Regions from separate parts of the Brevibacillus ruminantium genome, predicted to be linked through region 2. Evidence: a T-box and tRNA genes for the amino acid it is inferred to sense, from the RefSeq annotation. Region 2 holds a T-box; the other holds one or more tRNA genes.
The links. The T-box of region 2 lies ahead of pheS (phenylalanine--tRNA ligase subunit alpha). A T-box ahead of a tRNA ligase gene usually reads a tRNA of that ligase, here a tRNA-Phe.
Positions count from the first base shown of each region.

Region 1 (9,350 bases), 1.1 Mb from region 2:
TATGGGTGACGGCGTGCCTTTTGTAGAATGAACCGGCGAGTTACGGTAGCGTGCGAGGTTAAGTCGAAGAGACGGAGCCGCAGCGAAAGCGAGTCTGAATAGGGCGCAAGTACGTTGCCGTAGACCCGAAACCGTGTGATCTAGCCATGTCCAGGGTGAAGGTAGGGTAACACCTACTGGAGGCCCGAACCCACGCACGTTGAAAAGTGCGGGGATGAGGTGTGGCTAGCGGTGAAATTCCAATCGAACTCGGAGATAGCTGGTTCTCCCCGAAATAGCTTTAGGGCTAGCCTCGGAATTAGAGTCTTGGAGGTAGAGCACTGATTGGGCTAGGGGCCCTCATCGGGTTACCGAACTCAGTCAAACTCCGAATGCCAATGACTTATGTCCGGGAGTCAGACGATGAGTGCTAAGATCCATCGTCAAGAGGGAAACAGCCCAGACCATCAGCTAAGGTCCCCAAGTGTATGTTAAGTGGGAAACGATGTGGAGTTGCCCAGACAACCAGGATGTTGGCTTAGAAGCAGCCACCATTTAAAGAGTGCGTAATAGCTCACTGGTCGAGTGACTCTGCGCGGAAAATGTAACGGGGCTAAACATACCACCGAAGCTATGGCAGTCCTTATGGACTGGGTAGGGGAGCGTTCCAAGCAGCAGTGAAGCCGTACCGGAAGGAGCGGTGGAGCGCTTGGAAGTGAGAATGCCGGTGTAAGTAGCGAAAAGACAAGTGAGAATCTTGTCCACCGAAAGCCTAAGGTTTCCTGGGGAAGGCTCGTCCTCCCAGGGTTAGTCGGGACCTAAGCTGAGGCCGAAAGGCGTAGGCGATGGACAACAGGTTGATATTCCTGTACCACCTCTGTACCGTTTGAGCAATGGCGTGACGCAGGAGGATAGGGTGAGCGGCCTACTGGATGGCCGTCCAAGCAGCAAGCCTGGTGTGTAGGCAAATCCGCACACTATCAAGGGCAAGCTGTGATGGCGAGGGAAATTTTAGTACCGAAGTCCCTGATTTCACACTGCCAAGAAAAGCGTCTAGCGAGGAACAAGGTGCCCGTACCGCAAACCGACACAGGTAGGCGAGGAGAGAATCCTAAGGTGCGCGGGATAACTCTTGCTAAGGAACTCGGCAAAATGGCCCCGTAACTTCGGGAGAAGGGGCGCCCCGGTAGGGTTTATAGCCCGAGGGGGCCGCAGTGAAAAGGCCCAAGCGACTGTTTAGCAAAAACACAGGTCTCTGCGAAGCCGCAAGGCGAAGTATAGGGGCTGACGCCTGCCCGGTGCTGGAAGGTTAAGGGGATGGGTTAGCGCAAGCGAAGCTTTGAACCGAAGCCCCAGTAAACGGCGGCCGTAACTATAACGGTCCTAAGGTAGCGAAATTCCTTGTCGGGTAAGTTCCGACCCGCACGAAAGGCGTAACGACTTGGGCGCTGTCTCGGCAAGAGACCCGGTGAAATCATAATACCTGTGAAGATGCAGGTTACCCGCGACAAGACGGAAAGACCCCATGGAGCTTTACTGTAGCCTGGTATTGGAACTTTGTGCATCATGTACAGGATAGGTGGGAAGCTGAGAAGCAGGGGCGCCAGCCTCTGTGGAGCTGTCGGTGGGATACCACCCTTGATGTACGGAGTTTCTAACTCGTCACCCTGATCGGGTGAGAGGACCATGCCAGGTGGGCAGTTTGACTGGGGCGGTCGCCTCCTAAAAGGTAACGGAGGCGCCCAAAGGTTCCCTCAGAATGGTCGGAAATCATTCGTAGAGTGTAAAGGCAGAAGGGAGCTTGACTGCGAGACCTACAAGTCGAGCAGGGACGAAAGTCGGGCTTAGTGATCCGGTGGTTCCGCATGGAAGGGCCATCGCTCAACGGATAAAAGCTACCCTGGGGATAACAGGCTTATCTCCCCCAAGAGTCCACATCGACGGGGAGGTTTGGCACCTCGATGTCGGCTCATCGCATCCTGGGGCTGAAGTAGGTCCCAAGGGTTGGGCTGTTCGCCCATTAAAGCGGTACGCGAGCTGGGTTCAGAACGTCGTGAGACAGTTCGGTCCCTATCTGTCGCGGGCGCAGGAAGTTTGAGGAGAGCTGTCCTTAGTACGAGAGGACCGGGATGGACGCACCGCTGGTGCACCAGTTGTCACGCCAGTGGCACAGCTGGGTAGCTATGTGCGGAAGGGATAAGCGCTGAAAGCATCTAAGCGTGAAGCCCCCTCCAAGATGAGACTTCCCACAGCGCAAGCTGGTAAGACCCCTCATAGACGATGAGGTTGATAGGTTCGGTGTGGAAGCGCGGCAACGCGTGGAGCTGACGAATACTAATCGGTCGAGGACTTATCCACAAACCTTTAGCAATCATGCATATCCAGTTTTGAAAGTGCGAAACCAACCTCGTAAGAGGTTTTTTTATGGAGCTGTGGTGAAGTTGGAGTTCACGCCGGTCTGTCACACCGGAGGTCGCGGGTTCGAGTCCCGTCAGCTCCGCCATTTTCCACTTTCTCTTTCAGTTTCTCTGTGTTTCGCGGCTCGGTAGCTCAGTCGGTAGAGCAGAGGACTGAAAATCCTCGTGTCGGCGGTTCGATTCCGTCCCGAGCCATCTTTGTTGCGAGCCATTAGCTCAGTTGGTAGAGCATCTGACTTTTAATCAGAGGGTCGAAGGTTCGAGTCCTTCATGGCTCACCAGTACTATATCCCCAAAAGTGACGTAGTGCCTTATTCCAAGGACTTTTGGGAACATGGTATCAAAAATATGCGGACGTAGCTCAATTGGTAGAGCGTCGCCTTGCCAAGGCGAAGGTCGCGGGTTCGAGACCCGTCGTCCGCTCCATAGAAGCAATTCAGGTCCCTCACCCGTTCCGGGTTCACCCTCGGGGATGAGACAGAAGCAATGCTCGGGTACATCTGATCTGGCTGCGCGAAGGAGCAAATCGACGCAGAGTCGCCAGTAGGAAGCGAGACCCGTCGTCCGCTCCATAGAAGAACTGATACAAAACACCACTTGCTGTTCAGCCAGTGGTGTTTCCTGCTTTTTGGCGAGAAAAGCCCATTCACACCTTCTGAAAAAGAAGTTATACGGGGCAAAGGAAAACTTTAAACGGGTGCATCACCTTGTAGGCTAGGGGCGCTTCTGGTACGATACATGAAGGTACTGCCCCTGTGATGCTGGAGGTTCTATGAAACAAAACAAAAGTGTCGTGAACAAGACTATTATTCATTTCAACCAGGATGCTCGTTTCTTTGTCGAACGAGGCCTGCGTTTTTTACAGCGCTATGATTATGAAAAGGCGATGCGCAGCTTTCGTCGGGCCATCGAACAGGAACCGAAAAACGCCGAGTATCAATGCCATCTGGCAAGTGTATTGGCGGAAATCGGTAATTTCCAGGCGTCTAACGATATTTTGTACGATGTCCTTGAAAAATGTGGTCCTCAGATGGTAGAAGTCTACTTCTATATGGCAAATAATTACGCCAATCTGGAAGATTACGAGATGGCGGAAGAGATGGCGATTCGCTATCTGCAACTGGAGAGTGACGGCTCGTACCGTGATGATGCGGAAGAGCTTCTGGATTACATCTACTTTGAACTGGATATGCCCCCTCGTCATTTTCTGGCTGGGGAGCGTGAGGATTTGTACAGCAAGCACGAGCGTGCGCGGCATAGTTTGGAAGAAGGCCGTTTTTTAGAAGCATTGGAGCTGTTAAAAGAGATTGTCGAGTCAGATCCTTCTTTCATGCCTGCATGGAATAATCTCTCCTTGGCTTACTACTACGTAGGTGATTTTCAGCAGGCGATGACCACGATTGAGGAAACGCTGGAGCGTGATCATGGCAATCTCCATGCGCTTTGCAATCTGGCTGTGCTGTTGTCCCATCACAACCAGGCCAAAGAACTGGTAACCTTGATTCAAATGCTAAAAAAGGTCGTTCCCTACCATCCCGATCATGCCTACAAGCTGGCAACCACCATGGGTGTGTTGGGACAGCATGAGGAAGCGTATCACCTGTACGCCAAGATGCTGAAGTCCGGCCGTCCCCATGAAGCATGCACCTACCACTACGCTGCCATCTCCGCGTATATGAGCGGCCGGAAGGAACAAGCGATTCGCTGGTGGCTCAAAGTAAAGCAACTGGACCCGGACTCCGGGGTGGCTGAATACTATATGGAGATGGTAAAAGCGGAAAAGGACGGGCAAACTAGGGAAGTGATTCCGTATCATTACCATCAGCCGCAGCAGGAAGTCTCTTGGGAGAAAGCTCCTGAAACAGGAGTGGAAGAGCTGAAAAATGACCCGATGATCCGTGCATCCCTGCTTTGGGCACTGCAGCATGGACGGGATGAAGTGAAGTTTGCTGTGCTCCAGACGCTGGCGCTGATCGGCGATGCTGAGGCCGAGGCGGCTGTCCGGCAATGCTACTATCAGACGGACGATCCCCAGCTCCAAAAGCTGGCACTGCTTGCGTTGGCGGATATGGGGGCGGAGATGCCGACGGCGAAAGCGTCGCATACAGCCGAAGGAATGGCAGGCACCTCTGTCCGTACAGAGGCGCAGAGAATCGAGACCGGAAGCAGCACGGACGCGGTAGACAGCGTGGAAGCAATGATCTGTCGATCGCTTTGTGCAGAAGGAGAAAAGGAGCTGCGCGAGTGGTCCGTAGCACGCTGGAGAAGCTACGTGCAGAAAGGCAAGCGCTCCGTACAGGTGCAAAAGATTGTCGCGTGGGTGGCGGCACTCGAATATCTATACGGTGCATCGAAAGATGACAAAAAGCAGTCACAAGCCAAGCTTGCCGAAAAATACGGAGTCTCCCCATCAACTGTGTCAAAATGCGTAAAAGCGCTACAGCCCCTTGATTGAAATAGATTCTCATTTTATAATAAATATAAACAAACAATTGTTGTAGATTGAGGAGGCAATGGATCATGAGCGATCAAAAAGTGTACGACGTTATCATTGCCGGCGCTGGCCCTGCTGGGATGACCGCCGCTGTATATACCTCTCGTGCGAATATGAGCACACTTATGCTGGAGCGTGGTATTCCTGGCGGTCAGATGGCCAATACAGAAGAAATCGAAAACTACCCTGGCTTTGGGTCTATTCTGGGTCCTGACCTGTCTACCAAGATGTTTGAACACGCGCAAAAATTCGGTGCTGAATACGCGTACGGAGAGATCAAGGAAATCAAAGATGAAGAGCCGTACAAGCGCGTCATTACCTCCGACAAGGAGTACCTGGCCAAATCGGTTATTATCGCTACAGGTGCGGAGCATCGTCTGTTGGGTGTAGAGGGTGAAAAAGAGCTCTCCGGACGAGGCGTTTCGTATTGTGCAGTTTGTGATGGCGCCTTTTTCCGGGGAAAAGAGCTCGTCGTTGTCGGGGGTGGGGACTCTGCGGTTGAGGAGGCTGTGTTCCTGACGCGTTTTGCATCCAAAGTGACAATCATTCACCGCCGCGACCAGTTCCGGGCCCAAAAGATCCTGCAAAAACGTGCATTTGACAACGAAAAAATCGAAGTGATTTGGGATACCGTGGTGAAGAAAATCAACGGAGAAGGAAAAGTCCAAAGCGTTTCTCTGGAAAATGTAAAAACAGGAGAACAAAGCGAGCTGACGACGGATGGCGCCTTCATATACGTAGGGATGGACCCGCTGACCGAAAGCGTTCGCCATTTGGGCATCACTAATGAAGCCGGGTATGTGCTGACAGATGAACGCATGTATACAAAAGTAAAAGGGATTTTTGCTGCAGGGGATGTACGTGAAAAAATGCTTCGTCAGGTTGTAACAGCCACCGGCGATGGATCGATCGCTGCCCAATCTGCTCAACACTATGTAGAGGAATTGAACGAACGCCTCGCGGAAACAAATGTCACAATCTCTTAACCTGTTTGTAACATGAGTGAAATATTTGGCAGGTAAGATAAAGACAATGAATTGACCCCCTTATCTATACGAACCATTTGCGTGGCTGATAAAGCCACGCCATTTTTTTTCTATAAGGGACTACGCTTGGACAAAAACAACATCCAGATACAGAGTTACCATAGCCAACTGATGCGAAAATACCAAGGAATATGGTATGCTTACATCAGAATCGTAGGAGGCGAGTGGAGTGACAGAAGTGGGAAACGAGAGGGACGTAAATCTATTGATCATTACCGGGATGTCCGGTGCGGGAAAAACCGTTGCCGTTCAGAGCTTGGAAGATCTGGGTTTTTTTTGTGTAGATAATCTGCCGCCTGTCCTTATCCCGAAGTTTGCGGAGTTACTCAAGCAGTCAGGGGGCAATATTGAACGCGTCGCTTTGGTGGTAGATCTGCGCGGCCGTGAATTCTTCGAGAGTTTGTCAGAGGCCATTGACAGCTTAAATCAAACAGATGGGATTTCCTTCCATATCCTTTACCTGGATGCCAATGATCAGACGCTGGTTTCCCGGTATAAGGAAACACGTCGCCGTCATCCGCTTTCACCCAACGGTTCACCACTGGAAGGAATCCATGCCGAGCGTCGATTGCTTCAGGAAATGAAGGGGCGCGCCCATCAGATCATTGATACCAGCCAAATGAAACCGGCACAATTGCGAGAAAAAATAATTAGCCAGTATACCTTGCAAGGCTCATCCTTGACCATCAACATCCTGTCTTTCGGATTCAAGTACGGAACCCCGATTGACGCCGACCTGATGTTTGATGTGCGATTTTTACCTAATCCGCATTACGTTGAAGAATTGCGGCCAAAAACTGGGTGTGACCCGGAAGTGGCCGAGTACGTCATGAATCAGAAGGAAACAAAAGAATTTGTCGAAAAGCTGATTGATTTCTTGGCCTATACATTGCCGCATTACCAGCGAGAAGGGAAAAGCCAGCTGGTAATCGGGATTGGTTGTACCGGAGGTAAACATCGTTCGGTGGCGATTACCGAGCACTTGGGTGAAGTTTTTGCCAAAGACTTCTCCATTCGGGTCAGTCACCGTGACATGGAAAAAAGCAAGTAAGCATAGGATGGCAGGAAAAGAGAGAGAAGTCATCCGTGACGAAATGGGCCTTTGTATGTGTATCAGCATATAATGAGGTGACATATGCCGACGAGGAGAATGGGATCACAGCCTGGCAACCGGCTGCGGATAGTTGTGATCGGCGGTGGAACGGGACTGTCTGTCCTGTTAAGGGGATTAAAGCATGCGCCGGTTCATATAACGGCTGTTGTAACCGTCGCTGATGATGGAGGAAGCTCAGGCAGACTGCGTGAAGAGATGGATATGCTCCCGCCTGGAGACATCCGCAACGTGTTGACTGCCTTGGCCGATACCGAGCCGTTGATGGAAAAGGTGATGCAGTACCGTTTTTCTACGGGTACTGGATTAGCTGGGCATAATTTGGGAAATCTACTTCTTGCAGCGATGAATGAAATTACCGGGGATTTTGTCACGGCTGTCAAAAAGCTGAGTGATGTACTGGCCGTTCGCGGCGATGTGCTTCCGGCCTCGACACAATCGATCCGGCTCATGGCCGAGATGGAGGATGGTTCGATCATTGCGGGAGAATCACAGATCCCGCTGACGGGCAAGAGGATCAAGCGGGTATATCTTGATCCTGAGGATGTTGTACCTTTAAGTGAGGCATTGCAAGCCATAGAAGATGCAGACGCCATCCTGATTGGTCCGGGCAGTCTGTATACCAGTATTCTGCCCAATTTGCTCGTGCAGGGCTTATTCACTGCGGTGAAAAGATCAACGGCACCCAAGATCTACATTTGCAACGTCATGACGCAGCCAGGGGAAACGGACGGCTATTCCGCATCCCGGCATGTAGAAGTGATGTACAAACATGTAGGCGGACCGTTTTTGGATACAGTGATCGTCAATTCAGCAACGATCCCCGATCTGATCCTGGAAAAGTACGCAGAGAAGGGGGCGACCCCTGTGGCGTGCGATGTAAAGCGCTTACGACAATTGGGGCTGCATATCATCGCGAAGCCGCTTGTCGGGTATGAAGAAGGGTACCTGCGTCACGATGCGAAGGCAGTGAGCAAAGAAGTCGTTTCGCTGGTCAAGCGGAAGCGACGGACGCAGAGGAAAGAGAAGGAGTGAGGGGTTATGTCATCTTTCGCCGCGCTGACAAAGAAGGAACTAACCATGTTAGAGGGTCCTGATTGTTGCAGCCGTGCAGAGCTGGCCGCACTGATACGCATGAACGGCAGCCTGCAATTTGGCGCAGGGCGTCTCGTACTGGATGTGACTACGGAAAATGCGGCGATTGCCAGACGGATCTACACTCTGTTGAAAAAAATGTTCAAAGTGCATGCAGAGCTTTTGGTCCGAAAGAAAATGCGGCTGAAGAAAAACAATGTCTACATCGTAAGAATTCCGCATGGTGCCAACGAAATTCTCCATGAACTGCGCATCATGGAGGAGAGCCTTTCCTTTGTCAGGGGAATCTCACCCGACATCGTGAAATCATCCTGCTGCCGGGCAGCTTTTCTGCGTGGTGCTTTTTTGGCCGGCGGGTCTGTCAATCATCCGGAGGCATCCAGCTATCATTTGGAGATCTTCACCTCCTATCAGGATTTTTGCGAGGCGCTGACCAAAATGGCGAATCGCTACAAGCTGAATGCCAAGTGCATTGAGCGGAAAAAAGGGTATGTGCTCTATATCAAGGAAGGGGAAAAGATCACGGAATTTCTCAGCTTGATCGGGGCGCATCAGGCGCTGTTTTACTTTGAGGATGTCCGCATCGTAAAGGACATGCGCAACTCGGTAAACCGCCTGCATAACTGCGAGATGGCCAATATCAACAAGACCGTCAATGCAGCGGCCAAGCAGATGGAGAATATCAAATTGATCCAAGAAGAGATCGGTCTGGAAAACCTGCCCAAGCGGCTGCGCGAGGTAGCAGAGCTGCGTTTGATCCATCCCGATATCAATTTGAAAGAGCTGGGCGAGATGATTCCCAGCGGCGTGGTCAGCAAGTCAGGGATCAACCACCGATTGCGGAAAATTAACGAAATCGCTGACAAATTACGAGAAAAAGAAAATATTTCCGTATAGAGACATGGTATACTAACGATATAAGTGACACTGGACGAGGAGGTTTCACCCATGGTTCAACAGCAGGTTGTGGTCAAGTTGAAAACTGGTTTGCAGGCCCGTCCTGCGGCGTTTTTTGTGCAGGAGGCTAACCGGTTTGTATCGGAGGTATTTGTTGAAAAAGGGAACAAGAAGGTAAATGCGAAAAGCATCATGGGGATTATGAGCCTCGCCATTAGTTCGGGAACGGAGATCGTGATTTCTGCTGAAGGGCCTGATGCATCGCAAGCAGTTACCAGCCTGAGCAATTTGGTGAGCAAAGAAGAATAGGT
Region 1 covers NZ_CP098755.1:4,972,830-4,982,179, reverse strand. Annotated here, with positions in the region: rRNA gene NDK47_RS24570 (23S ribosomal RNA) at 1-2,337, shown strand, start outside; tRNA gene NDK47_RS24565 (tRNA-Asp) at 2,406-2,482, shown strand; tRNA gene NDK47_RS24560 (tRNA-Phe) at 2,519-2,591, shown strand; tRNA gene NDK47_RS24555 (tRNA-Lys) at 2,602-2,677, shown strand; tRNA gene NDK47_RS24550 (tRNA-Gly) at 2,747-2,822, shown strand; gene NDK47_RS24545 (tetratricopeptide repeat protein) at 3,169-4,851, shown strand; gene trxB (thioredoxin-disulfide reductase) at 4,917-5,876, shown strand; gene rapZ (RNase adapter RapZ) at 6,157-6,987, shown strand; gene NDK47_RS24530 (gluconeogenesis factor YvcK family protein) at 7,072-8,082, shown strand; gene whiA (DNA-binding protein WhiA) at 8,089-9,039, shown strand; gene NDK47_RS24520 (HPr family phosphocarrier protein) at 9,091-9,348, shown strand.
Region 1: it encodes a tRNA-Phe, which carries the amino acid that the T-box ahead of pheS (phenylalanine--tRNA ligase subunit alpha) is inferred to sense. The anticodon was not compared.

Region 2 (12,299 bases):
ATTGTAGCCATGAGCGGAATGAGTTATCGCCGATATGCCATCCTTTCTTATCCGATCGGTTTGATCTGGACCGCTGCCTTTTACTACATCGGCCATATTTTTGGCCGCAACGTTGAGGGGATCATCGGAATGATCCGCTCCTACGGCCTGTATGCTCTTCTGGTCCTGCTTATTCTGCTCGTCGTGGGGTATGTGGCCCGCCGCTTTTACCTCGCCAATCGGACATTCCGGGCAAAAGGAGAGTAGCGATGAAACAACGGTTTTTATCCGCCTATCGGCGGGCGCGAAACGGGGTGCTTGCAGCATCCTGGCTGTTGATCGGCTATGGCTGGTGGAGCAGTCAGATGCGATGGCTGTTGGTCGGCGGACTATTGCTCAATCTGTACGCAGCCGTCATGATGGCCAAGGATAAGCAGTATGCGAAAGAGGGACGGTTCCGCATTCCCGAGTCGAGCCTTCTACTTATTGCCGGGCTGGGAGGCGCCGCCGGTACCTGGGCTGTCATGATGCTGTATCGCCATAAAACCAAGCATCCGTCCTTTATGATCGCCGTCCCGCTTTTTTTCATCATTCAGATGGTTCTTCTTGTATTTGCCTTTCTAAATCGTTGAGAGATGCGAACAAGTATCCCTTCCGCTTTGGAAGGGTTTTTTGTGTTCATAATACTGAACCTCTTATTCTCATGTTGAAAATAAGAGTGAATCTCCTTTTTTTGGAGATACTATCCTCATCCTTGATAAAGGAGGGCGAGTGATGAGTCAGTTCTGGAAGGCGTGGGAAGAACGAAAAAGAAGCCAGAAGCAACGCAAGCTCGACAAGCATTCCTTGAAAAGTATGGAGAGTATTCCCGAAACACGCCTGTCCTCCAGTCTACAAGACAACCTCTCCTTGTTTGAGGCGCAGTTGGGGAATAGTGATGATTTCGTGATTCGGCGATTTCAGGTAAAAAGCGGCCAAGAAGCCGCTATTCTATTCATTGAAGGGATGGTAGACCGCGAAATAATCAACAATTATATTATTCGCTCGATGACTTCGACGAACCTCTCGATGACGGGACCTGAAGTCAATGAGCTGGAATCTACCAACCAATTGCGGCAAGCCATACGCAATATCTTGACTGGCAACTCGGTTCTGCTATTGGATGGCCAGGACACGGCGTATTTAAACAATACGTGCGGCTGGGATCGACGTGGAGTCGAAGAACCAAAGACTGAGTCAGTCGTACGGGGGCCGCGCGACGGGTTTTCAGAGACATTGACTGTCAACTCGGCATTAATCCGTACCCGTTTGAAAGACCCTAATTTGCACCTCAAGCATTTTGTCGTCGGACAGCGGACGCAGACCGATGTGCACGTCATGCACATTCAAGGCATTGCGCACCAGCCCATTGTTCAGGAAATCTACCGAAGAATCGAGAGTATCAATATCGATGCGATTCTAGAGAGCGGCTATATTGAACAAATAATCCAGGACCGGCGCTGGTCCCCTTTTCCGCAGATTCAGAATACAGAACGGCCTGACAAGGTTGTGGCCAATCTGTTGGAAGGAAAAGTGGCAATTCTCGTTGACGGCACTCCCTTTGCACTGATTGCGCCAGCAGTTATCTCGCAGTTTTACCAGAGTCCTGAGGATTACTATGAACGGTTCTATATTGCTACGTTTATCCGGCTTATTCGCGCTACGAGTGTGATCATCGCGCTATTGCTCCCTTCCCTTTACATCGCATTCAGCTCGTTTCATCCGGAGATGATTCCATCACGGTTGTTGATCGCCATGGCAGCAGGGCGTTCAACTGTTCCGTTCCCTTCTGTCGTAGAAGCGATCATCATGGAAATGGCCATTGAGATTCTGAGGGAGGCAAGCGTTCGGCTGCCGGGTCCAATCGGACCTACCATCGGTATCGTCGGGGCTCTGGTAGTCGGAGAAGCAGCCGTTTCGGCCGGACTGGTCAGTCCCATCATGGTGATCATTGTCGCACTCACCACGATTGGTTCGTTTGCCACGCCCAGTTATAGCGCGGCCATCGCGATTCGGATGCTTCGATTTCCGCTGATGATTTTGGCGGGAATGTTCGGGCTTTATGGGATTATGCTCTTTCTGATCATCATACTGATCCATCTTGCGTCACTCAAATCATTTGGTGTCCCGTATATGACACCGTTCAGCCCAGTCAACCTGCTGGGGCTGCGCGATTATATCATTCGCGCGCCCTTGAACTGGATGAAAAATAGACCTGCCATGTTCCATCCAGAAGATGAGAAGAGGTCGAAAGGAGGGTGGCGTTCATGAGCCATGGTGGTGGAAGCAACAGGCCGAATTCGCTCTCCCTCTGGCAGATGACATGCTTGATCACCAGCACCTTGATCGGGGTGGGCGTACTGACACTGCCTCGGACAACGACATCGAAGCTGTATGAGGCTGGCTGGATGGGTCCATTGATTGGGTCTGTCCTTCCGTTTCTGTCCATTCTGATCATCGCAGTATTGAGCCGTCGTTTTCCGGGGCTGACATTCGTTCAATACAGCCGGATCATTTGGGGCGGCAGCAAGCATCCCCGATTGGGCCTTGTTCTGAGCCTCCCCTGGATCTTTGCCTTTTTGACGGTTCTCTATGTGACAACCGGGATCACCGCACGCATGTTTGGAGAGGTGGTCGTTACGGCCGTCCTGTTGGACACGCCACTCGAAATGATCATTATTACCATGTTTGTCCTTGCGTTCATTTTGTGCATGCATGAAACGGATACGGTTGCGCGGGTAAACGAAATTCTCTTTCCGTTGATTCTTTTTCCCGTTCTGTTTATCGCGATCGCCTCCTTTCAAAAGGCGGAGTGGAATCACCTGATGCCACTGATAAGAGTACCAATGCATACGCTGCTTAAGGGCTCGTTCGAAGCCAATTTTTCCTATCAGGGTTATGAGATTATGCTCATCTTTTTTGCTTTTGCCCATGAAAACACGAGTAAAATCCGGTCGGGGATCTATGGGATCGGCATCGCTGTCTTTGTCTACCTGTTAATTGTGGTAGCGGGAATCGCCGTCTTTGGATACGAAGAGCTGCAGCGTGTAACCTGGCCCACACTAGAATTGGTCAAGACGACACAGGTGCCCGGACTGATCCTGGAGAGGCTCGAGTCTGCTTTTCTGGCTGTTTGGGTGGCTGCGGTTTTTACCACGGTGGCCAACGGGTATTACGCCATGATCTACAGTTTGCGCCAGTTGTTTCACAGAGGGATCAGGTTCCAGAGAATCCTGGCGATTGTTCTGATGATCCCCCTGTTCTTCCTTGTACTTCGGCCCCAAAATATTATCGAAATATTTAAAGTTACAACTGTCGTTGGATATACGACAGTATGGGTGTCTTTTTTTTCTCCGTTGATACATTTAGTGGTGCTGTTCTTTCAAGACCGGAGAAATAAGCTCAACAAGGAGGGGACGGCTGGTGGGTAAGGTCTGGTCCCGCATCTGTTGTCTGCTTCTTTGTCTGCTGTTGCTAGCTGGTTGCTGGGATCGACGTGAGCTGGAGGAAAGAATATCGGTCGTCGGCATTGCCATTGATTTTGCCAAGGGAAACGAGGATTTGTACAAGATCACGATCCAGGTTCCGATCCCGTTAAAGATTGCCGGCAGCACGGGCAAGGGAGGAGGGGGCAGTGCAGATGCTGTACGGATCATGAGCGTGACAGGACGAACCATTAAAGAGGCGACCAACAATATCCAGCAACGGCTGAATCAGCGGATATTCTTTGGACATACGAGGGTACTGGCGATAAGTGAAAGTGTCGCGAGGAGAGGAACAAAGGAAATTATTGACAGCTTTCGGCGGGACCCGCAGATTCGCCGACTATTGTGGCCGATTGTAGTGAAGGGTGAGGCGGCGGCACTGCTCGAAATCAAGCCGAGGCTGGTGCAGATCCCGGTCGTCTACATCATGGAGATGATTGAGAACGGCAGACGAATCGGCCTGATACCCAATCAGACGATGGGTGATTTCTATATCCAGACGACCAGTGATGCCATGGAAGCGATGCTGAATTATGTAGAAGTGAAGGATGATGAAGCGAGCTGGAAGGGAGTGGCGATCTTTCGGGGATACAAAATGGTGGGGAATCTAAACGAGATCCAGACCTGGTCACTGCTGCAGCTGCGGGATCGAAAACGCGGGGGAGACGTCGTGATTCGGCTTCCCGGAACAAAGCATGGCTACGTGACCTTTCGTCCGCATTTCGTCAGAACCAAACTGGATATGCAGGGAGGCCTTCTCGGCGAAACAGATAAGTATCGTGGTCATGCCGCCTCCTATCATTGTGTCGTACAGGGAGACATTATCGAGATGACGTCAAAACCCGATGTCCCCAAGGAAAAAATGATCGCGATGCTGCAGGACTTGATTAAAAAGGAAATGGAAAACCGTGCGAAAAAATTGTTTCATCAGTTACAGGATGAGCATAATAGCGATGTCCTTAAACTAGGTCTCGCTCTCCATGCCCATCATTATTTCGATTACTGGGTAGAACACAAGTGGCTGGAGGACTTTAAAGACTTTCCGATAAAAGCTACATATACGATCAAGCTGCGCCGGTTGGGCATGGAAATGTACTGAAAGCGAAAGGGAGAGACCCGAGGTCCCTCCCTTTTGAGCATGCTTACACGGGGCGGTCTGTTTGCGCAGGAAGATGCTCTGCAATAGTTTGCACCATTTCTTTCCGGCTGGAGGCATCGCTGTTTTGCCATAGCACTTCAAAAAGGACACCTAGCCCGGGAAGCGTTTTTTCCTGACCGCTTGTGATCGCATCCTTGATGGTGTCTTCCACGGCACCGGCGTCAGAGCCCTGCATCTTGTACATGATCGCCTGGCGGAGGTTCAGCGCAGCAATGTTCATGACGGGAGATCACCTCGTTTTTCATATGGATTGCACCCCTAGTATTCGTCTTTCCAGGCTGGCTCATACCTGTTTTTGAAGCCAGCCCATGATGTGTTATAATGCTTGGTATTCATCAGTCTGTCATGCAGGAAATTTGGTCAATTTTAAGCGGCCCAAAAAAGAAGGAGTGGAAGAGATGTCCAAGCAGTTTGCCATTATCGGCATGGGCAGGTTTGGTTCCAGTGTCGCCCGGACTTTGTACGAAATGGATTACGAGGTCATGGGAATCGATGAGGACGAAGAGCGAATCAATGAAAATATCCAGTTTGTCACACATGCGGTTGCGGCTGATTCAACCGATGAACGGGCACTGAGAGAGATTGGTATCCGCAATTTCGACGTCGTTGTCGTTGCGATTGGCGCCGATATCCAGGCGAGTATTTTGACTGTCTTGATCCTAAAGGAGATGGGTGTAAAAAAGATCGTCGCCAAAGCTCAAAACGAGCGGCATGGACAGGTTCTCTATAAAGTCGGCGCCGATCGTGTCGTATTCCCTGAGCGGGATATGGGGGTTCGTGTGGCTCACAATCTGATTTCGGCCAATGTCCTTGACTTTATCGAGCTGGCGGAAGATTACAGTGTGGCAGAGGTCGTGGCTTCTTCGAAAATGCTCGGCAAAAACCTGCGTCAACTGGACCTGCGGGCTCGCTATGAGGTGAACGTCATTGCGATCAAGAGCGGGGATAAATTTAACATCGCCCCCAGCCCGGATGAGGTCATCCAGAGCGGGGATGTACTCGTTGTGATTGGCAACAACAAGCATCTAAAAACGTTTGAGGAGCAGGATTAATGCGTCATGAGCTGATTACCTCCGTCCAAAATCCGCTGGTCAAGCGCTTGCACCAGCTCTTGGACCGCAAAGGCAGGGAGGAGCAAAATCGCTTTTTGGTAGAAGGTGCGCATTTGGTGGAGGAAGCGCTAAACAGCGGGGCCGGGGTAGTTACGGTGCTGTATGATGAACAGCGCGAAATCGATCCGGCCTGTCTGCGCGCTATCGAAAAGCGGCAAACGGAAATCGAAGTGGTGGCGGTATCTGCTGCTGTGCTGGCCAAGCTGACAGAAACCAAAAATCCGCAGGGAATTGTTGCGGAAGTGAAAAAAAATACACGCGATTGGCAAGAATGGATGGAAAGCGCGGCGAACCGGGATTATATGCTTCTTTTGCTCGATGAAATCCAGGACCCGGGCAATCTCGGCACGATTCTGCGAACGGCGGAAGCTGCTGGCGTGGATGGTGTTGTTCTCGGGGCAGGCAGCGTGGATTTGTACAACGGAAAAGTAATCCGGTCGACAATGGGCGCCTTGTTTCGCCTGGCTGTTTTTGTACGGCCGCTTCCCGAGGCGATTCAGAAAGTACGTCAGCAGGGGGGCCGCATCCTGGTCTCCTCGCTCAAAGAAAACAGCCTCGCTTATCACGAGGCTGCATATGGCGGAAAAGTGGCACTGGTGATCGGCAACGAAGGACGAGGAGTCTCCACGCAGGTCGCTGATCTTGCCGACAGTTATGTACATATTCCGTTGTATGGTCGGGCAGAATCATTAAACGCGGCAGTCGCAGCCGGTATCCTCGTTTACGAAGCCCAGCGACACCGCACCTTCCCTCCAGCTAACTGATCATGGCCACTTGCGGCTGCTTTTTCTTTTCCTTATATTCTTCGCGCGCCTGGGCCCATTGATCTTGCGCCATTTGTAAAATGCCGGTTTCAATGGTGCGGTTTCTGAATTCCAAAGCGTGGGAGAAGTACTGGATCGCTTTGTCGTATTGCTCGATCCGGCGCATCAAATCGCCGATCAGATACAAAATGCGAACTTCTGACATTTCCTTCTCGCCGCGGGTATAATCGGAATGGATATAGGACTGTTCATATTCATGGACCGCAATTTGAAGAAAGCGTCTTTCCTCGGCGGCATTGGCAGTGAATCTGTAAAGCCAGGCCAGGCGCAGATAGAGTCCCGCTTTGACGGAATGGACCTGGTCGGTCAGCTCTGCTGCGTAAATCGCCAGCTTGTAAGCTGCTACGGCTGCTGGCAGGCTGCGAATCCCGCCCAGTTCTTTTGGGGTCCATTTTGCGGAAATCAGTTCACTTACCAGCTTTTTTTGTCCGGGAGCCAATCGCTCATCAAACAGATCCGTAAAGGCAAAACCGCAGGATGGGCAAACATTGACTGTATACAAAATCGGGTTAAGTGCCTGCTCCTTGAAGTAGGTGCAAAAATCACTGTCCCGCTTCAACATGGAAAGTGATCCGCTGCGTACCCGCTTGCTTGAAAAGGCGGCTTGACAGTGAGGACAACTTAGATTTTTGTCATAGAGAGCTGTAATTTGTTCGATCATGCCAAAAGTCCCCTTTCAAAGAGGGTGTTTCGTAGGAGAAATTCCGAACCATATACAACATTTGTAGAATTGAAAGTTCCCTCTGGTTGCGCTATAATTTTCCTACAACTTCATTATAACGGAAAGCGATGACAGAGACTAGTACGCAGGACCTATGGATTTACAGGGAGGAGATGCCGCTGACTGAAAGCATCCCAAGCCAAGTCTGCCGAATTCACTCTGGAGCTGTTCCCTGAACCGTTTCTGAACTAGGAACATAGTAGGGGGAAACCGGGGCAACCCGTTATCATGATCGAGTGAAGCAAAGCTTTTTTCGGCTCTGCTTAACAAGGGTGGTACCGCGAGTAATGACTCGTCCCTTAGGGGGCGGGTTTTTTCTTTTTTTCAAAAACATGTAGAAGGAGCGATCAAACGTGCAAACGCGGTTACAGGAAATGAAGCAATCCGCCTTGGCCCAGCTCGGCCAGGTCGCGGAGGCAGCGCAGCTGCAAGAGCTGCGTGTGAAATATCTAGGAAAAAAAGGAGAGCTGACAGAGCTGCTGCGTGGCATGGGCAGTCTCATCCCGGAAGAAAGGCCAGTGGTAGGGCAACTGGTCAATGAAGTACGAACTGCACTAGAGGACGCCTTCGCAAACAAACAAGCCTCCCTGGAGGAAGCGGCGCTCACGGCCAAGCTGACGTCCCAATCCATTGACGTGACCTTGCCGGGCCGCCCTGTGCAGGCAGGAACGATGCACCCTCTCTCCCGCATCATTGAGGAGATCGAGGATATTTTCATCGGGCTGGGCTTTGATATCGCTGAAGGGCCAGAGGTAGAGCTGGATCATTTCAACTTTGAAATGCTCAATCTGCCCAAGGATCACCCGGCTCGCGACATGCAGGATTCTTTTTACATCACCGAGGAAATCTTGATGCGTACCCATACGTCACCCGTACAGGCGCGCACCATGCTGAAAAAAGAAGGCAAAGCGCCGGTGAAAATCATCTGTCCGGGAAAAGTGTATCGCCGCGATGATGACGATGCGACTCACTCCCACCAGTTCACGCAGATCGAGGGACTTGTCGTAGACAAAGGCATTCGCATGAGCGATCTCAAAGGGACGCTGCTTACTTTCGCCCGTCAGATGTTCGGAGCCAATCAGCAGGTCCGCCTACGTCCGAGCTTCTTCCCTTTCACGGAGCCGAGTGCAGAGGTTGACCTGCAGTGCTTCAAATGCGGCGGAGAAGGCTGCCGCGTCTGCAAACAGACAGGCTGGATCGAAATTCTCGGGTCGGGCATGGTGCACCCGCGCGTACTGCAAATGGCTGGCTACGATCCGCAGGAGGTCAGCGGCTTTGCCTTTGGTATGGGCGTAGAGCGAATCGCCATGCTGAAATACGGCGTAGAAGACATTCGCCATTTCTATACAAATGATGTCCGGTTCTTGAACCAATTTAACCGATCCTAGAAAGGAGAGTCGTATCAGAGATGAAGGTATCATATCAATGGTTGTCGGAATACGTGGATTTACACGATATCACCCCCCACGAGCTGGCGGAAAAGCTGACCCGCAGCGGGATTGAGGTAGATGCGGTGGAATCCCGCAACGCTGGTGTTTCCAAAGTCGTGGTCGGCTATGTAAAGGAAAAAAGCAAGCATCCTGATGCAGACCGGCTCAATGTGTGCATCGTCGATGCAGGGCAGGGAGAAGACTTGCAAATCGTCTGCGGAGCAGCCAACGTTGACCGGGGACAAAAGGTGCCGGTAGCCTTGGTCGGAGCAAAATTGCCAGGCGACCTCCAGATCAAGCGCTCCAAACTGCGCGGAGTGGAGTCGCAAGGGATGATCTGCTCGGCGAAGGAACTGGGACTCAACGACAAGCTGCTGGCCAAAGATCAGCAAGAAGGCATCATGGTGCTGCCGGAGGATGCAGAGGTAGGCATGGACGCGGTTTCTTACCTGGGCATGGATGACCATGTGCTGGAGCTGGGACTTACTCCAAACCGCTCCGATTGCCTCAGCATGCTGGGTGTCGCATATGAGGTCGCGGCGATTCTCGGCCGGGATGTCATTTTCCCGGAGATTGCAATCGTGGAAAACGGCGGGCAAAATCCGGTTCAGGTGGAGATCGAGGCAAAAGACGAATGCTATCGATACGAGGGGCGTCATTTTACGGATGCCAAAATCACCAGCTCGCCGCAGTGGATGAAAAACCGCCTGATGGCTGCCGGTGTTCGTCCGATCAACAACGTGGTGGACGTGACCAACTATGTCATGCTGGAATACGGACAGCCGTTGCACGCCTTTGACGCAAACATGGTCAAAGACCGCTCTATCGTGGTAAGGCTGGCAGAAGAAGGCGAGAAGCTGGTCACGCTGGACGATCAAGAGCGCTTGCTGGACAGCCAGACTCTGCTGATTGCCGATCGGCAAAAAGGCCTGGCAATCGCCGGTGTCATGGGCGGTGCCAACTCCGAAATTACACCGGAGACCAAGGAGATTATCCTGGAGGCAGCCTGGTTCACGCCACAGACTGTTCGGAGCACGTCCAAGAAGCTCGGTATGCGCACAGAAGGATGCGTACGTTGGGAAAAAGGTGTCGACCAGGCGCGCGTGGTGGAAGCTGGCGAGCGGGCAGCTTACCTGATTCAGCAGCTTTCCGGAGCCAAGGTTTCCAAGGGGATTGCAGAAGCCGTGGTTCAAGAGCCGACACCAGCAGTAGTGACGATCACGCTGGAAAAAATCAACCAACATTTGGGTACCTCCCTGACAGCTGATGAGGTAACGCCGATTTTCCAACGTCTCCAGTTCGCATATGAACAAAACGGCAATCAATGGGTAGTGACCGTGCCGACTCGCCGTGGAGATATCACATTGCCGGAAGATCTGGTCGAAGAGGTAGCTCGTCTTCACGGCTACGACAATATCCCGACCACTCTTCCAGAGGGAATGACAACGCAAGGACAATTGACGCATGATCAAAAGATTCGCCGAACTATTCGCCATCACCTCATTGGCGCGGGGCTGAATGAAGCGATTTCGTATGCGCTGGTCCATCCGGAAAAAGCAGAAGAGGTGGCCGGCTTGCATCGTACAACGGTCAAGCCGATCGCACTGGCCATGCCGATGAGCGAAGAGCACAGCGTTCTGCGCACCAGTCTGATTCCGAGTCTGCTGGCAACCGTCTCTTACAACAAGAACCGGCAAAACCATAATGTCGCCATCTTCGAGCTGGGAAGAGTCTTCCTGAGTGAGGAAGCCAACCTGTCCCAACTCCCTGAGGAGCGCCTTTACCTGGCGGGTGCATTGACTGGGCAATGGTTCAAAACCAACTGGATGGCGCAGTCGCAAGTCGTTGACTTTTATTTGGTAAAGGGTCTGATTGAATCCCTGCTTACCCGTCTCGGCATTGCGGGAGCAGAGTACCGGGCAGTCTCCACACTGGCGGGCATGCACCCGGGCCGTACCGCCGAAATCTGGGTGGGTGACAAACATCTGGGCTATCTGGGGCAGGTCCATCCGGCTACCGAAAAAGCATACGATCTGTCGGAAACCTACGTCTTCCAGTTTGATGCAGAAGAGTTGATCCGTGCAGCCGCTCCGGTTGGCCATTACCACCCGCTTCCGAAGCATCCTGCCGTGACCCGCGACCTGGCACTCGTAGCAAACCGCGACCTGCCAGCCCATACACTGGAAGCTGTGATACGCAAAGCAGCGGGTGACCTGCTGGAATCCCTGACGCTGTTCGATGTGTATACAGGCGACCGGATTGCTTCCGACAAAAAGAGCATGGCCTTCTCCCTCGTTTTCCGTCACCCCGAGCGGACCTTGCAGGACGAAGAGGTGCAGGAGCTGACACAGGCTGTCGTAGAGGCGCTGAAGAACGAAGCGGGCGCCGAGCTCAGAATGTAAGCAGAACTTGACGAAACCTGACATTTTCAGTAACCTAAATTGGGATGCATTGGTACGGAAAATAGGTACGGAAGTCTCACAGTAGGGTTTGAAGGAGGAAGCCTTCGTGCAGGGTGACGGGAAGAATCGGTTGACGGTTGACATATACGGGCAGCAGTATCGCTTGAGTGGAAAGGCAAGCGTGAACCACATTCGCATGGTGGCCGGGTTCGTTGATGATAAAATGAATGAGATTGGAACAGGCAACCATCGTCTGGATACGGCCAAAATCGCTGTACTTGCCGCAGTTAACATCGCAGACGAATACTTCCGGTTGCGAACCGAGTACGAAGCGTTGCTGAAGATGCTTCAGGAAGATGCAAACGAAACCTGATCGGTAGTGAAAAGAGGGGCTCTGGCCTCTCTTTTCCCTATTGTCAGCCGCCGTGCAAACAGGCCGGAGAGGAGAGCGACTGATGAACAAAGAAGCGCTGGTTGAGGCAGCAAAAAAGCTGTCTCTGACAGAAAAGAATGAAAAACTAGGCACGATTCTTCAAGAAATGGGCAGCGCCTTGGTTGCCTTTTCAGGAGGTGTGGACAGCACCTTTTTGCTTGCACGCGCCGTCGAGGTGTTGGGGGATTCGGCGATTGCGGTGACGGCCGCTTCGGAGACATTTCCGACCAGGGAATTCGAAGCCGCCAAGCAACTCGCCAAGCAGTTAGGTGCCAGATTTGTCACGACGGAGGTTCGTGAACTGGAAAATCCGAATTTTGTTTCGAATCCGGTCAACCGCTGCTTCTACTGCAAAGACGGCTTGTATGAACACTTAGGTGAGTTGGCTTTGCAAAATGAATGGAATGCAGTGATTTGTGATGGCGCCAATATGGATGATTTGGGGGATTACCGCCCAGGCCGCGTAGCCGCTGTTCAACGCGGTGTACGCAGTCCGCTTCAGGAGGCTGGATTTTACAAGGATGAGATCAGGCAACTGTCCAAAGAAATGGGGCTTTCGACCTGGAACAAACCTTCCTTTGCCTGCCTTTCCTCGCGAGTACCCTACGGCTCCACGATCACCTTGGAAAAGATCGACCAGATCGATCGGGCAGAGGGCTATCTGATGAGCCTGGGCTTTCATCAGGTGCGTGTCCGGCATCATGATACCATTGCG
Region 2 covers NZ_CP098755.1:3,870,368-3,882,666, reverse strand. Annotated here, with positions in the region: gene NDK47_RS19285 (DedA family protein) at 1-246, shown strand, start outside; gene NDK47_RS19280 (DUF1294 domain-containing protein) at 249-611, shown strand; gene NDK47_RS19275 (spore germination protein) at 754-2,289, shown strand; gene NDK47_RS19270 (GerAB/ArcD/ProY family transporter) at 2,286-3,449, shown strand; gene NDK47_RS19265 (Ger(x)C family spore germination protein) at 3,442-4,602, shown strand; gene sspI (small acid-soluble spore protein SspI) at 4,646-4,882, opposite strand; gene NDK47_RS19255 (potassium channel family protein) at 5,061-5,714, shown strand; gene rlmB (23S rRNA (guanosine(2251)-2'-O)-methyltransferase RlmB) at 5,714-6,538, shown strand; gene NDK47_RS19245 (DUF2225 domain-containing protein) at 6,531-7,259, opposite strand; T-box leader at 7,379-7,622, shown strand; gene pheS (phenylalanine--tRNA ligase subunit alpha) at 7,673-8,707, shown strand; gene pheT (phenylalanine--tRNA ligase subunit beta) at 8,728-11,151, shown strand; gene zapA (cell division protein ZapA) at 11,258-11,524, shown strand; gene larE (ATP-dependent sacrificial sulfur transferase LarE) at 11,607-12,299, shown strand, end outside.